Candidatus Thiodictyon syntrophicum: one gene and its partner. The protein of the gene in region 1 interacts with the protein of each later gene in a pairwise test. Links are inferred from orthologs where the notes say so. Each region holds a gene or a part of one and is shown in the gene's direction. Other genes may lie near its edges. The genes, in order: acpP and bioH.

Region 1 (7,908 bases):
GAGGTCCATCGGCGTCACCACATCTCCGCGGACGGCTTCTATCGGGGCCGCAAGGTGCTGGACAAGGCCGAGTGAGTCAGGACCCGGCCGTTGCCGTTCGTGCGAAATTGGTACCGCGTCCCGGCCCTGCCATGTCACAGGACATTCCACAGGAGTCCCCCGCGGACGCGCCCCAGTGGTCGCCGGGGTTGTTCCTGAACCGGCGCCACACCATTGCCCTGGATGCGATGGGCGGCGACCACGGCCCCCAGGTCGTGGTGCCGGCGGCCCTGCGCTTCCTGGCCCACCGGACCGCGGTGGACCTGATCCTGGTCGGGGATCAGGCGCGGATCGAGACCCAACTCGCCGGCAAGGCGGCCGCGAAGCTGCGAGATCGCATCCGGGTCAGGCACACCACCGAGACGGTGGAGATGGACGAGTCGCCGGCCAAGGCGCTGCGCGGCAAGAAGGATTCCTCGATGCGCGTGGCCATTGATCTGGTCAAGAGCGGTGAGGCCCACGCTTGCGTGAGCGCCGGCAACACCGGGGCCCTGATGGCCACTGCACGCTTCGTGCTCAAGATGCTGCCCAACGTGGATCGCCCCGCAATCATCACGGCGGTCCCCTCCCTGCATGGTCATACCCACATGCTCGATCTGGGCGCCAATGTGGACTGCACCGCGGCGCACCTGATGCAGTTCGCCGCGATGGGCAGCGAACTGGTCAAGGCCGTGGATGGCGTGGCCAGGCCCAAGGTCGCCCTGCTCAACATCGGCCAGGAAGAGATGAAGGGCAACGAGCAGGTCAAGAAGGCCCACGAACTCCTGTCGCGCAGCGCACTCAACTATGTGGGCTATGTCGAAGGCGACGGCATCTATCTGGAAGACGTGGATCTGGTGGTGACGGACGGGTTCGTCGGCAATGTCGCCTTAAAGAGCAGCGAGGGGGTCGCCAAGTTCGTGCGCCATACCCTGAGCGCGCAGTTCAAGCGCAACCTGTTCACCCGCCTGGCGGGCCTGGCGGCGATGCCGATCCTCAACGCCTTTCGCCGCACCATGGACCCGCGGCGCTACAACGGCGCGAGCCTGCTCGGCCTGCGCGGCATCGTGGTCAAGAGCCACGGCGGGGCCGATGAGATCGCCTTCGAAAATGCGATCGGCATCGCCGAGAAGGAGATCCACTGCGATATCCCGCGCCGCATCGCCGAGCAGGTGGGGCGCCACCTGGGTGAGGCGCCGCCCGCTCGAGACGTCGATGACCAGGACCAACGCAGGGCGACCGCCTGATGATCTATTCCCGAATCCTCGGGACCGGCGGCTATCTCCCGGAGCGGGTGGTGACCAATGCCGATCTCGAAGCCTTTGTCGATACCACCGACGCCTGGATCCGCGAACGCACCGGAATTGAGCGGCGTCACCTCGTAGTGGACGGCGAAACCTGTTGCGATCTGGCGGAGCGGGCTGCGCGCCGCGCGCTGGAGGCGGCCGGGGTCAGTGCCCAGGAAGTGGACCTGATCATCGTCGCCACGACCACCCCCGACCAGTACTTCCCGAGCACGGCGACCATCCTGCAACGCCGTCTGGACATCCACGGCTGCCCCGCCTTCGATGTCCAGGCGGTCTGCGCCGGCTTCGTCTACGCCCTGACCATCGCCGACAAGTTCGTGCGCACCGGGTCCGCCCGGCGGGTCCTGGTGGTCGGGGCCGAGACCTTCTCCCGCCTCCTCAATTGGGAGGACCGGGGGACCTGTGTTCTGTTCGGCGACGGTGCCGGGGCGGTGGTCTTGGGCGCCGCCGATGAACCCGGGATCATCGCGACCAGTCTGCATGCCGACGGTGCCTACAAGGAGATGCTCCAGGTTCCGGGTGGCATCGGCAACGGGGACTATGCCAACAACCGGGTAACGATGAAGGGCAATGAGGTCTTTCGATTCGCTGTCATGGTCTTGAGCAAGCTGGTCGCCGAGACGCTGGCGGCCAATGACTTGACGATGGCCGACATCGACTGGTTTATCCCCCATCAGGCCAACCTGCGCATCATCCAGGCGATCACACGTAAGATCCGCCTGCCGATGGAGCGGGTGGTGGTCACGGTGGCCGACCACGCCAATACCTCCGCCGCCTCGGTCCCCTTGGCACTGGATCAGGCGGTACGCGATGGGCGCATCCAGCGTGGTCACCTGGTGCTGATGGAGGCCATCGGCGGCGGCTTTACCTGGGGCTCGGCCCTGGTACGCTACTGACCTCTGATCCAAATTTAGCTCCGGAAATAAATAGTTTAGCCGCAAATGACGCAAATAGACGCAAATAATCTCAGGGTGATCCTGGTCCTCCCGGTCATTCGGGGGTGCCCCGGGACACCGCTGACCAGCAGATTTATTTGCGTCTATTTGCGTTCATTTGCGGCAAAAAACTCCTTTCAGGTTGATTTGAGCCCTGGTTTTTATCCCGGATGACTACTCCACTCGCTGCCTGTTTCCCCGGTCAGGGCTCCCAGTCCGTCGGGATGCTCGATGGCCTGGCCGCCGCCTTTCCGCTGGTGCGCGACACCTTTGCGGAGGCGTCGCAGGCCCTGGGCCGGGACCTCTGGACCCTGGTCAGTGACGGGCCCAAGGAGACCCTGGACCAGACCGAGAACACCCAGCCCGCCATGCTGGTCGCCGGGGTCGCCGCCTGGCGGGTCTGGCGGGCGCAGGGGGGACCGGACGCGACCATCATGGCCGGGCACAGCCTGGGTGAATACGCCGCCCTGGTGGCGGCGGATGCCCTGAGTCTTGCCGACGGGGTCCGGCTGGCGGCCGCGCGCGCGCGTTTCATGCAAGCGGCGGTGCCGGCGGGGCAGGGGGCCATGGCCGCGGTGCTCGGCCTGACCGACGCGCAGGTCATTGCACTGTGTGCCGGGCAGGCCCAGGGGGCGGTGCTGGAGGCGGTGAATTTCAATGGCCCCGGGCAGGTGGTGATCGCCGGGGAGAGCGCCGCGGTGGCGCGCGCCACGACCGCCGCCAAGGCCGCGGGCGCCAAGCGCGCGCTGCTGCTGCCGGTCAGCGTGCCCTCCCACTGCGCCCTGATGCGCCCGGCCGCGATCGACCTGGCGGAGGCCCTGTCCGCGCTGGACCTGCGGGTGCCCCGGGTGCCGGTGCTGCACAATGTGGACGTCACTGCCGCGGATTCGGTCGCGGCATTGACGACGCGTCTGTGTCGGCAACTCTACCAGCCGGTCCGCTGGGTGGAGACCGTCCAGGCCATGGCGGCCGGCGGGGTCCGCCTGGCGATCGAATTCGGCCCGGGCAAGGTGCTCACCGGGCTCAACAAGCGTATCGACAAGACCATGATCACGCTGCCGGTCTGCGATCCCGAGACCCTGGATCAGGCACTGGCGGCGGCACTGGAGACGACGGCCCATGCTCAACGGTGAAATCGCCCTGGTGACCGGGGCCTCGCGCGGGATCGGCCGCGCCATCCTGCTCGCGCTGGCGCAGCAGGGCGCCGTCGTCGCCGGCACCGCGACCACCCAGGCCGGTGCCGACGGCATCGGGCAGGCGTTGCGCGACGCCGGACATGAAGGGGTAGGCGTGGTGCTCGATGTCGCCGATCCCGCTTCGGTCGAGGCCGCCATGGAGCAGGTCACGCAACGCGTCGGCCCGCCCGGTATCCTGGTCAACAATGCCGGCATCACCCGGGACAACCTGCTGATGCGCATGAAGGACGAGGAGTGGCAGTCGGTCATCGACACCAATCTCGGGTCCGTCTACCGCATGTCCAAGGCGTGCCTGCGCAGTATGACCAAGGCGCGTCGCGGGCGGATCATCAACATCGCCTCCGTGGTCGGCAGCATGGGCAACGCCGGGCAGACCAACTATTGTGCCGCCAAGGCGGGCATGATGGGGTTCACCCGGGCGCTGGCCCGGGAGCTCGGCTCGCGCGCCATCACGGTCAACTGCATCGCCCCGGGTCTGATCGACACCGACATGACCAGGGCCATGACCGAGGCCCAGCGTGATACCGTGCTGGGGGCCGTGCCGCTGGGGCGTTTCGGCCTGCCGGAGGAGGTCGCCGCGGCGGTCGTCTTCCTCGCCTCGCGCGGCGCCGCCTACATCACCGGGGAGACCTTGCAGGTCAACGGCGGCATGTATATGGCGTAAACTCGCTTGCTTGCGGGCAAACGCAAGCAAAATCATTTTGTTAATCGAGGGGCATAACCCCCGTTAACGGCTTTCATCGCCCCTCGATTGTCACTAGAATACCGCCTGGCCCAGCCCGGGTCGCTTTTTCATCTGGAGGTTGCAGACTCATGAGCAGCGTTGAAGAACGAGTTAAGAAGATCGTCGTCGAGCAGTTGGGCGTCAAGGAAGATGAGGTGACCCTGGAGGCCTCCTTCGTCGATGACCTCGGCGCGGATTCCCTCGACACCGTCGAACTGGTGATGGCGCTGGAGGAGGAGTTCGAGACCGAAATTCCCGACGAGGATGCCGAGAAGATAACCACCGTCCAGCAGGCGATCAACTACATCAACGAGCACCTAGGCTGAGGCGCGCTGCTTCGAGGACGGAACGGCCGCCGCCCGGCGATACGGACGTCACGTGCGGCGCTTGCCCGTCGGGTCATTCCGAGCGAGAGGGGTAGGTAATGACAGTCAGAAGGGTCGTGGTCACCGGACTGGGTTTGGTGGCGCCGGTAGGTTTGGACGTAAAATCGTCCTGGGAAAGCATCCTGGCCGGCAGGAGCGGAATCAAGTCGATCACCCACTTCGACGTGGGGCCGTTCAGTACCCGCTTCGGCGGTCCGATCTACGGTTTCGATCCGACCATCTATGTCTCGGAGAAGGACTCCCGCAAGATGGACAAGTTCATCCACTACGGGATGGCGGCAGGTTGCCAGGCCATCGCCGACTCGGGTCTTGAGATCGATGAGTCCAACTGTCGGCGCATCGGGGTGGCGATCGGCTCCGGCATCGGCGGCATCACCGGGATCGAGAACAACTACGAGGCGTATCGCACCAAGGGGCCGCGCCGCATCTCGCCGTTCTTCGTGCCGGCCAACATCATCAACATGGTTGCAGGGGACATCTCGATCAAGTTCGGGCTCAAGGGGCCGAACTACTCGATCGTGTCCGCGTGCAGTACCGGCAGCCACAACATCGGTGAGGCGGCGATCATGATCCGCCACGGCTATGTGGACGTGATGATCGCGGGCGGGGCCGAGATGGCAACCTCCCCGGTCGGCTTGGGCGGTTTCGCCGCGGCCCGGGCGCTGTCCACGCGCAACGAGGACCCGGAGCGCGCCAGCCGGCCGTTCGATAAGGACCGGGACGGTTTCGTGCTCAGCGACGGGGCCGGCGTGGTCGTGCTGGAGGAGTACGAGCGGGCGGTGGCCCGGGGGGCGCCGATCTACGCGGAGTTGATCGGGGTCGGCATGAATTCCGATGCCTATCACATGACTGCCCCCTCGGAGGACGGCGCCGGCGCCTCCGACTGCATGTTGCTCGCCATGAGCGATGCCGGCGTCAACCTGGATCAGATCGGTTACATCAACGCCCACGGCACCTCCACCCCCGCGGGTGACGCGGCCGAGACCATGGCGATCAAGCGGACCTTCGGCGACTTGGCCTACAAGGTCCCGGTCAGTTCGACCAAGTCCATGACCGGGCACATGCTGGGCGCTGCCGGGGGGGCCGAGGCCATCTTCACCATCCTGGCGCTGCGCGATCAGGTGGCCCCGCCGACCATCAACTACGAGACCCCCGATCCGGACTGCGATCTCGACTACGTCCCGAACACGGCGCGCGAGATGCGCATCGACGTGGCCCTGACCAACTCCTTCGGCTTCGGCGGGACCAACGGGACCCTGATCTTCCGTCGTCCCTAGCGCGCAGCCGGAATCAGGCCTGGGTCGCAGGTGGTCCCGCGCTCAGGGGTGGTACCGCGAAGCGGAACTTGCGATACCGGGCTGGAGATCGAGCAAGAGCCAAGATTAGACAGGATTAACAGGATTTTGCAGGATTGACAGGATAGATCGGGTGCGACGCGCATCAACAACAGATCCTGTTAATCCTGAGAAATCCTGTTAATCCTGTCCATTTCTCAAGCCCAGGGTGATGCTCGACATGGTATCGGGAACCGCGCTCCGCGGCGCTGGGGCTGTCGTCGGCGCTGCGGGTGAAGCAGCGCCGCTGCGGGTCCTGATCGATGGCGTGCAGACGGGCCTGGTGCCGGTCTGGGATCGCGGGATCGGCTACGGTGACGGTCTGTTCGAGACCGTCCTGATCAGGAACGGGGCGCCCTGTCAGTGGTCCAGGCACCTCGCGCGATTGGCACTGGGCTGCGGCCGTCTGGGGATCCCGGTCCCGTCGGCCCGGTGCCTGGAGGGAGAAGCCCGCCCCCTGATCGAGGGGCTCGACGCGGGAGTCCTCAAGGTCCTGATCACCCGGGGGACGGGCGGGCGCGGCTATCGTCCACCCGCGCAGCCACAACCTCGCCGTGCCTTGCTCGTCTATCCCTTGCCCGTCTGGCCGCCGGACTGCTATACGCGGGGCCTGTCGGTGCGCTATTGTCTGACCCGCGCCTCCGAGAACCGCTCACTGGCCGGGATCAAGCATCTCAACCGCCTGGATAACGTACTCGCGCGCGCCGAATGGACCGACCCGGAGATTGCGGAGGGGCTGATGCTGCGCGACGACGGGCAGGTCGTCGGCGGGACCATGAGCAACCTCTTCCTCTGGACCGGCACGACCCTGGACACGCCACTCCTGGACCGTGCCGGGATCGCGGGTACCGTACGCGCACTGACCCTGGAACTGGCGGCCGGTCTGGGGATCGCTTGCCGGGAGCGGGATCTCAGGCCCGCGGACCTGAACGCGGCCCGCGGTCTGTTTCTTACCAACGCCCTGATCGGGGTCTGGCCGGTTCGCCGGTTGGACGGACGTGACTACGACCCGGGGCTCCTGCCCTGGGGCTTGCTCAAGGCCGTCGCCCAGGCGGCGCAGACCGCGGAGTGGCCGACGCCATGATCGTCCGTGTACTGTTGTTGCTCCTGCTCGGCCTGGGAACCCTGGCGGGGGGCGTTTGGCTGGACTATCAGCGCTTCACCGCGACCCCGGTGCGGATGGCCGAACCGACCATGGTCGTCGCGGTCGAGCGCGGCAGCGGCTTGCGTCAGGTCGCCGCGACCCTGACCGCCCGCGGTCTGATCCGCCACCCCTACTATCTGTTGCTGCTCGCCTATCAGCGCGGCGACGGCGCCCGCCTCAAGGCCGGTGAGTTCGAGCTGACGCGGGGCCTGAGTCCGGGAGAGGTCCTCGATCGATTCGTCTCCGGGCGGGTGATCCAATATCCCATCGTCCTGGTGGAGGGTTGGACCTTCCGCCAGGCGGTGGCGGCGATCCTCGCCAATGGCCGCTTCGGCACCGATCTGGCCGATCGGTCCGACGAGTCCCTGATGGCCGCCCTGGGCCACCCCGGGGAGCACCCGGAAGGGCGCTTCTTCCCGGACACCTACAACTTCCCGCGGCACACCACCGGGCTCGAGGTCCTGCGGCGCGCCTACGGGCGCATGGAGGCGGTGCTGGCGCAGGAGTGGCAGGAGCGGGCCGCGGGCCTGCCGCTGAAGTCCCCCGACGAGGCCCTGATCCTGGCCTCGATCATCGAGAAGGAGACCGGTCTCGCCGCCGAACGCCCGCAGATCGCCGGGGTCTTCGTGCGGCGGCTGCGCGCCGGGATGCGGCTCCAGACCGACCCCACCGTGATCTATGGGATGGGTGCGCGCTTCGACGGCAATCTGCGCCGCGCCGATCTGCGCGAGGCGACCCCCTACAACACCTATGTCATCGCCGGGCTGCCGCCGACCCCGATTGCGCTCCCCGGGCGGGCGGCGATCAACGCCGCCCTGCATCCGGCAGACGGCGACAGTCTCTATTTCGTGGCGCGGGGCGACG
Region 2 (7,768 bases), 1.1 Mb from region 1 along the record:
GCCGGGATCTTCTTGAGCTTCTCCATGAAGGCCTCGGTCAACCACCGGGCGATCGAGTCCACCCGCTCGTCATTGTTACCGAAGCGCGGCGGATCACCCTCGATGATGAAGTCCTGGGCCAGACCATTCTCGTCGCGCACCGCCGTCACCTTGGCGTATTTGATCGCCGCCAGGGAGTCGGCCACCACGGACAGGCCCGCCATCCCGCAGGCCAGCGTGCGCAGGACCTCCTTGTCGTGCAGCGCCATCTCCAGGCGCTCGTAGGAATACTTGTCATGCATATAATGGATGACGTTGAGCGCGCCGACATAGGTGCGGGCCAGCCAGTCCATCATCGGCAGGAAGTGCGATATCACCTCGTCGTAGTCCAGCACGTCGGAGGAGATCGGTTCCAGGGCGGGCCCGATCTGTTCGCCGGACAATTCGTCGCGCCCGCCGTTCAGGGCATAGAGCATGCACTTGGCGAGGTTGGCGCGGGCACCGAAGAACTGCATCTGCTTGCCGATGCGCATGGGCGACACACAGCAGGCGATGCCGTAGTCATCGCCCCAGAAGCCGCGCATGAGGTCGTCGTTCTCGTACTGAATGGACGAGGTGCGGATGGAGGTCAGGGCGCAGAAGTCCTTGAAGCCCTGCGGCAGCGCATGGGACCAGAGCACGGTCAGGTTCGGCTCCGGCGCGGCCCCCAGAGTATCGAGCGTGTGCAGGAAGCGGAAGGACGACTTGGTCACCAGGGTGCGGCCGTCCGCGCACATGCCGCCGATGGACTCGGTGACCCAGGTCGGATCGCCAGAGAACAGTGCGTCATAGTCCGGGGTGCGTAGGAACTTCACCAGCCGCAGCTTGATCACGAACTGGTCGAACAGGGCCTGCGCCTCAGCCTCGGTGATGCGATGTGCCGCCAGATCCCGCTCCACATAGATGTCGAGGAAGGTCGAGGTGCGCCCCAGCGACATGGCGGCGCCGTTCTGCTCCTTGATCGCGCCAAGATAGCCGAAATACAGCCACTGGATGGCCTCTTGGGCGGTATTGGCCGGCCCGGAAATGTCGTAGCCGTACTTGGCCGCCATTCCCTTCAGGTCTTTCAGAGCCCGGATCTGGTCACTCAGTTCCTCACGCTCGCGGATCACCTCCTCAGCCATGCGGGCCTTGTCCGAGGTGTCTTTCTGCTCCTCGCGCTCGGCGATCAGGCGATCCACACCGTAGAGGGCGACACGGCGGTAATCGCCGATGATCCGGCCGCGGCCATAGGCGTCCGGCAGACCGGTGATGATGCCGGACTTGCGCACCGCACGCATCTCGGAGGTATAGGCGTCGAACACGCCCTGGTTGTGGGACTTGCGATAGCGCCCGAAGATCTCCTGGATCGAGGGGTCGATCTTGTAGCCGTAGGCCTTGAGGCCGTCGACCACCATCTTTACCCCACCGACCGGCATGATGGCCCGCTTGAGCGGCTTGTCGGTCTGGAGGCCGACGATGGACTCAAGCGCGGAGTCGATATAGCCCGCGTCATGCGACATCAGGTCGGACGGGACCTTGGTGTCGGCATCGAGCACCCCGCCCTTCTCGAATTCCGCCTTGCGCAGTTCCATGACCCGCGCCCACAGTGCCTTGGTCGCCTTGGAGGCGCCGGCGAGAAAGGCGTGATCGCCGGTGTAGGGCGTGACATTACGGATGATGAAGTCGCGCACGTCGATCTCGTGCTGCCAGGGTCCGGCGGTGAAACCGTCCCAGGACTCCTCGGGCGTGTTGCCTTGGCCCCAGGTTTGATCGCCGCGGGCAAGGGCGGCATTCTGGAAATCACGGGTGGTCATCGGTGGTTCCTCTTCTCTCTTTGTTGTTGGATCGCGAGGCCGCGGGACAGGCAGACCGTCGACGGGGCAACAGCGCCCGCCGCAGCGGAAACAGCCTTCCCCGGGCCGGGGTAGTCGATTGCTGTCCGGTTTCTGGTTGGTATTCGCAGGACCGGCGGGCGGCAGAAAATGGTCGTTCGTAGACTAGATAAGGGATCGCGGGCCCTGGTTCAAGGATATACCCGGGCAACGCCGGGGAAGCGCGTGAACATGAGGCTCCGATTGCAGGCTGTGACGGCCCAGGTGGCCTTGATCATAAGGTCCGCGTCGCCGCGCCTTTGATCACGACCGCCCTCCCGCGTTGCGGAGAGGATCGGGGTGAAACAGCGATAACGGTGATTTCGTCGTTCTCGTACGCTTGTGGTAATAGTATCAGATATGCAGATGTTGTGCCAGCGTCATCGCGGCAAGGTCTGACTGATTGGAATCAACAGCACCGTCTCGGTGCAAATCAAACCAGGGTGTCGCCTGTCGGATACCCGACAAGGTGCCTTGTCTTGTCGGATATCCAACAGGAACGGATCGGGGACAATGACCAGGAACAGGCAGTCCGGTGGGCGGCGGCGCGGCGCACGCATTGTCCGGTTGAATTAGGATGACACTAAACGATGACTGATCTGTTACGCGCCGCCGACCTTCGTCATTATATCGGCCAGGTTGCCGACGGCGACGCTGCTGGTCCGCACAGCGGACCCTACGGGCTCGCGGGTGATATCCGTCGCGGCCGGGCCTACCCTCACGCCCTTCCGGGGACTTCCAACTCCACCAACCCCTTGATGGACTCCACCATGCGATCGGCGCCCTCCTGCGCCGCGGTGCGGATCAGCGTCTCAAAGGGCCGCATGAGCAGACTCAGGCGTTTGAGATCAAGGCTTAAGATCAGACGCGTGTGCGCGGGCGCATCGACCCCGTCCGCCTCGAGCGGCACCGGCTCCAGCGCGTAGCGGATGCGGTAGCGCTCGCCGAGTTCCAGGAACTCCAGACATTGGAGCGGCTCCAGAGTGACGATCTTGAAGGTGGTGTCGGTGCGCCGACCCTGGTCCACGCGCACCTGGCGCCCGGTGCTGCCGACGCAGACGGGCCCCGGCGAGAGCAGCTCCAGGCACTCGACCTCCGGCGACCAGCGTTGGTAGTTCTTGAAGAAATCCAAGACGACGAAACTGAAGACCGGCTCGGCAGGCCTCTCGATCAGGATGTCGGCACAGGCACTGATCACGATGGGGGTGCGGCTCGCGGTGGATGGCGGGGGCGGGAGATTAACAGGCTTGTGACCGGGGCGGAAGTCTTATCGTCAACCCGCCGCGGGCGCGGCGGTTGACAATGGCCCCGGGCCCGCTAGCATGGCAGGCCCTTGACCCCCGGCCGCAACCGCCGCCGTGGGGCCTGCTGCTTGCGGCATCGCTGGTGCACCCCCGCACCCGCCGCCCGTCCGGATCCTGCCATGCCCGAGAGCCATCCCCCGCCACGCCACGACTGGACCATCGACGAGGTCGAGCGCCTCCTCTGCCAGCCCTTCAACGACCTGTTGCTCCAGGCCCAGACGACCCACCGCGCCCGCTTCGCACCCAACCGGGTCCAGGTCAGCACGCTCTTGAGCATCAAGACCGGGGCCTGCCCGGAGGACTGCGCCTACTGCGCCCAGAGCGCGGGGCATGACACCGGCCTGCCGCGGGAGTCCCTGTTGCCTGTCGCGGCGGTGATCGCCGCCGCCGCGGCCGCCAAGGCGCAGGGGGCCACCCGCTTCTGCATGGGCGCGGCCTGGCGCAACCCGACGGACCGCAACCTGGAGCAGGTGATCGGCATGGTCGCGGCCGTCCACGACCTGGGGCTTCAGACCTGCGTGACCCTGGGGATGCTGACCGCCGAGCAGGCCCGGCGGCTAAAATCGGCCGGGCTCGACTACTACAACCACAACCTGGACACCTCCCCCGAGTTCTACGGCCAGGTCATCAGCACCCGGACCTATCAGGACCGCCTGGCGACCCTGGGCCATGTGCGCGCCGCCGGGCTCAAGACCTGCAGCGGCGGCATCCTGGGGATGGGTGAATCGCGCCGCGACCGCGCCTCGCTCCTGTGCCAACTCGCCAACCTGCCGGCCCATCCGGAGTCGGTGCCCATCAACCTGCTGGTCCAGGTCGAGGGCACCCCGCTCTTCGGTACCGCCCCCCTGGACCCGCTGGAGTTCGTGCGCACCGTCGCCGCCGCCCGCTGCCTGATGCCCGCCTCCTATGTGCGGCTCTCCGCCGGACGCGCCCAGATGAGCGACGAACTCCAGGCCCTGTGCTACTTCGCCGGGGCCAACTCGGTTTTCTATGGCGAGCAATTGCTCACCACCCCCAACGCGGGGGCCGACCGCGACCGGGCACTGTTCGAGCGCCTGGGGCTCGCCTTCGAGGAACTGGCGCCGGAGCGCGACGAACCCGGGGCCTGTCAGCGGATCGACCGGGCCCCGGATGCCGCCTTAGTCACGCAACATAGGGTTTGATCCTAAGATCCACAGATGGACACAGATGAACACAGATTTTCTCCACATTGTCATGAACTCCTTGCTATTGCCAAGATCACCGACAAGCTGAGTCCCCGGCCAAGCGTAAGTCAATGAATAATCTGTGATCATCTGTGTTCATCTGTGGATAACTGCTCTTTCTAGGATGATCGAAACCTGATGGCAGCGCCCGACCTGACCGCCGAACTGGACCGCCTGCGCGCCGCCGGTCTCTACCGGCGCCGCCGCGTCCAGGACGGTCCCCAGCGGCCCCATGGCCGCACCGACGGGCGGTCGCTGGTCAATTTTTGCAGCAACGATTACCTGGGGCTCGCCAACCACCCGGAGGTGATCGCCGCCCTGCAACAGGGTGCCGCGCGCTGGGGGGTGGGCAGCGGCTCCGCCCACCTGGTGAACGGTCACAGCGCCGCCCACCAGGCACTGGAGGAGGACCTGGCCGAGTTCACCGGACGGCCCCGGGCGCTGCTCTTCTCCACCGGCTATATGGCCAACCTGGGGGTGATCGCGGCGCTGAGCGGGCGTGGCGATACGGTCTTCGAGGACCGGCTCAACCACGCCTCGCTCCTGGACGGCGCCCTGCTCGCCCGCGCCCGGCTGCGCCGCTACCCCCACGCCGACGCCGCCGCGCTCGAGCGCCTGGCGCAGCGCGCCGCGCCCCGCCTGATCGCCACCGACGGCGTCTTTAGTATGGACGGGGACCTGGCCCCCCTGCCCGCCCTGGCCCAGGTTGCGCGCCAGGCCGACGCCTGGCTGCTGGTGGACGATGCCCACGGGCTGGGCGTCCTGGGTCGGGAGGGGCGCGGCAGCCTGGACCACTGCGGCCTCGACGCCGCCGCGGTACCGATCCTCATGGGCACCCTGGGCAAGGCCTTCGGGACCTTCGGCGCCTTCGTCGCGGGCAGCGAGGCCCTGATCGAGACCCTGATCCAGCACGCCCGCCCCTATATCTATACCACCGCCACCCCGCCGGCCCTGGCCGCGGCGACCCGCGTGAGTCTGGCCCTGGCGCGCCGGGAGGAGTGGCGGCGTGAGCGCCTGGGCACCCTCATCGGGCGCCTGCGCGCGGGCGCCGCGCAACTCGGACTGTCGCTCGCGGACTCGCCGACCCCCATCCAACCGCTGCTCGCCGGCAGCGCCGAGCGGGCGCTGGCCTGGAGTGCCGCCCTGGAATCCGCCGGCCTGCTGGTCACCGCCATCCGCCCGCCCACGGTCCCGGTGGGCACGGCGCGGCTGCGCATCACCCTGAGCGCGGCCCATACCGACACCGACCTGGAGCGCCTGCTCGAGGCCTTGGCCGGATTGCCCGGGGTCAGGGACGGGCCAGGCGCGTCGTTGTCGTTGTCGTTGTCGTAATCGAGGTTATCGTAGCGCTCCGGATTCTCGCGCACGCCAAATTGCAGCCCTTCTCCGATTTACGATTACGACAACGACAACGACAACGGGACAAGGCCGCCACTGAACGCAAACAAGACACTGGATCGCTATGACACTGCACACCCTGGCCGACCTGCTCGGCACCGACGAGACCCCCGGCAACGACCTGGTCCTGCTCCACGGCTGGGGCATGAACGCCACCGTCTGGGACGGCCTGCCCGCGGACCTGGGTGCGGGTCTCACCCAGCACCGCATCGAACTGCCCGGTCACGGCGACAGCCCCTTCCCGCCCCAGTTGGGCCCCGGCACCGGCGCCCTGTGGCGCTGGGCGGACGCCTGCCTGGCCGCCGCCCCGGCGCGGGCGGTCTGGCTCGGCTGGTCCCTGGGTGGGCTGGTGGCCCTGGCCGCCGCGCTGCGGGCGCCCAAGCGGGTCCGCGCCCTGATCATGGTTACCGCCACCCCGCGCTTCCTGCGCGCCGTGGACTGGACCCCGGCGGTGGCGGAGGCGACCCTGGACCAGTTCCAGGCCGGGCTGCTGGCGGACCCGGCCGGCACCCTGAGCCGCTTCCTGGCCCTCCAGGTACGCGGCAGCGACCAGGCCCAGGAGGTCCTGCGCACCCTGCGCCGGGAATTGGCCCAGCGGCCAGCCGCCGACCCGGCCGCCCTGGCCCTGGGGCTCGAACTGCTGCGCGATGAAGACCTGCGCGGCCCCCTGCCCGACATCCGCTGCCCGTCGCTGTGGCTCTTCGGCGACCATGACACCCTGGTCCCGCCGGGGGTCGGCGAGCGGGTCGAATGCCTGATGTCGGCGGCCCAGACCCGCGTCATCGCGGGCGCCGCCCACGCGCCCTTCCTGTCCCATCCGCGGGAAACCGCGGACGCCATCGCCTCCTTCCTCGCTCAACTGAAGGCATGAACCCGAATAAATGCGGTCCAGCCGCGAATGAACGCGAATTAACGCAAATGATCAGAGGCTTGGCCTTTAATACGTGGTCGCCGTCCGGGTAACGCCCGCGACGATGCGGCGTTGATCGCCGTTCCGGCCAGCATCGGCAGGAATTGAGGTCTTAAGGGGGCGGCCCCGAACCGCACGGCGAGCGCGAAGCCAATACATTTAGACAGGATTAACAAGATTTACAAGATGTTATTCGTCTTCAATCTTGTAAATCTTGTTAATCCTGTCAAGAAATTTCGGAACCGGCCAGGGGCGTGGCCGGAACCATGATCAAGGCCGACGATGCTAACCACCAGATCTATTAGCGCTTATTTGCGTTCATTTGCGGCCAGATACTCTTTATGATGAACCGCGAAATACCATGAGCCAAGACCCCATCGACAAGCCCCGCGCCCGCCGCGCCTTCGAGCGCGCCGCCGCCGGCTACGACGCCGCGGCCGTGCTGCAGCGCGAGATCGCCGACCGGCTCCTGGAGCGGCTCGACTATGTGCGCCTGGACCCGCGGCGCGTCCTGGACCTGGGGACCGGCACCGGCTACGCGCTCGGCCCCCTGCAGCGGCGCTACCGCAAGGCGCGGGTGATCGCGCTCGACGTCGCCCACCCGATGTTGCTCCAGGCGCGCCGCCGCGGCAGTTGGCTGCGTCGCCCCCTGTGCCTGTGCGCCGACGCCGAGCGCCTGCCGCTGGCCGACGGGGCCGCCGACCTGATCCTCTCCAACAGCACCCTCCAGTGGTGCAACGACCCCGCCGCCGTCTTCGCCGAATGCCTGCGGGTCCTGAGCCCCGGGGGACTGCTGATGTTCACCACCTTCGGCCCGGACACCCTCAAGGAGCTGCGCGCGGCCTGGTCCGGCGTGGACGGCCACACCCACGTCAGCCCCTTCCCGGACATGCACGACCTGGGCGACGCCCTGGTCCAGGCGCGCTTCGCCGACCCGGTGATGGACACCGAGCGCCTGACCGTCACCTATGCGCGCTTGCCTGACCTGATGGCCGACCTGAAGGGCATCGGCGCCCACAACGCCACCGCCGCGCGTCCCCGCGGGCTCACCGGCCCGCGCCGCCTTGCCGCCGTCACCGC

Evidence for each region.
Region 2: the proteins of acpP (region 1) and bioH interact in binary tests that used the Escherichia coli proteins (3 or more experiments, as listed by UniProt). The link is inferred for Candidatus Thiodictyon syntrophicum from one-to-one orthologs.

What each region holds. Positions count from the first base shown.
Region 1 is NZ_CP020370.1:3,863,387-3,871,294, reverse strand. The notes cover bases 2,918-5,887. They hold acpP (acyl carrier protein), read left to right. Parts: upstream 2,918-4,269; coding sequence 4,270-4,506; downstream 4,507-5,887. Other genes in these bases: fabF (beta-ketoacyl-ACP synthase II), read left to right, coding at 4,605-5,843; fabG (3-oxoacyl-ACP reductase FabG), read left to right, coding at 3,380-4,120; fabD (ACP S-malonyltransferase), read left to right, coding at 2,918-3,393. Also shown: rpmF (50S ribosomal protein L32), read left to right, coding at 1-75; phosphate acyltransferase PlsX, read left to right, coding at 195-1,265; THSYN_RS16205 (beta-ketoacyl-ACP synthase III), read left to right, coding at 1,265-2,221; more of fabD, read left to right, coding at 2,431-2,917; pabC (aminodeoxychorismate lyase), read left to right, coding at 6,082-6,984; endolytic transglycosylase MltG, read left to right, coding at 6,981-7,908. UniProt on the Escherichia coli protein: Carrier of the growing fatty acid chain in fatty acid biosynthesis.
Region 2 is NZ_CP020370.1:2,762,922-2,770,689, reverse strand. The notes cover bases 4,916-7,745. They hold bioH (pimeloyl-ACP methyl ester esterase BioH), read left to right. Parts: upstream 4,916-5,842; coding sequence 5,843-6,649; downstream 6,650-7,745. Other genes in these bases: bioC (malonyl-ACP O-methyltransferase BioC), read left to right, coding at 7,050-7,745; bioF (8-amino-7-oxononanoate synthase), read left to right, coding at 4,916-5,712. Also shown: pflB (formate C-acetyltransferase), read right to left, coding at 1-1,814; THSYN_RS11630 (SRPBCC family protein), read right to left, coding at 2,590-3,069; biotin synthase BioB, read left to right, coding at 3,295-4,338; more of bioF, read left to right, coding at 4,519-4,915; more of bioC, read left to right, coding at 7,746-7,768. UniProt on the Escherichia coli protein: The physiological role of BioH is to remove the methyl group introduced by BioC when the pimeloyl moiety is complete. It allows to synthesize pimeloyl-ACP via the fatty acid synthetic pathway through the hydrolysis of the ester bonds of pimeloyl-ACP esters.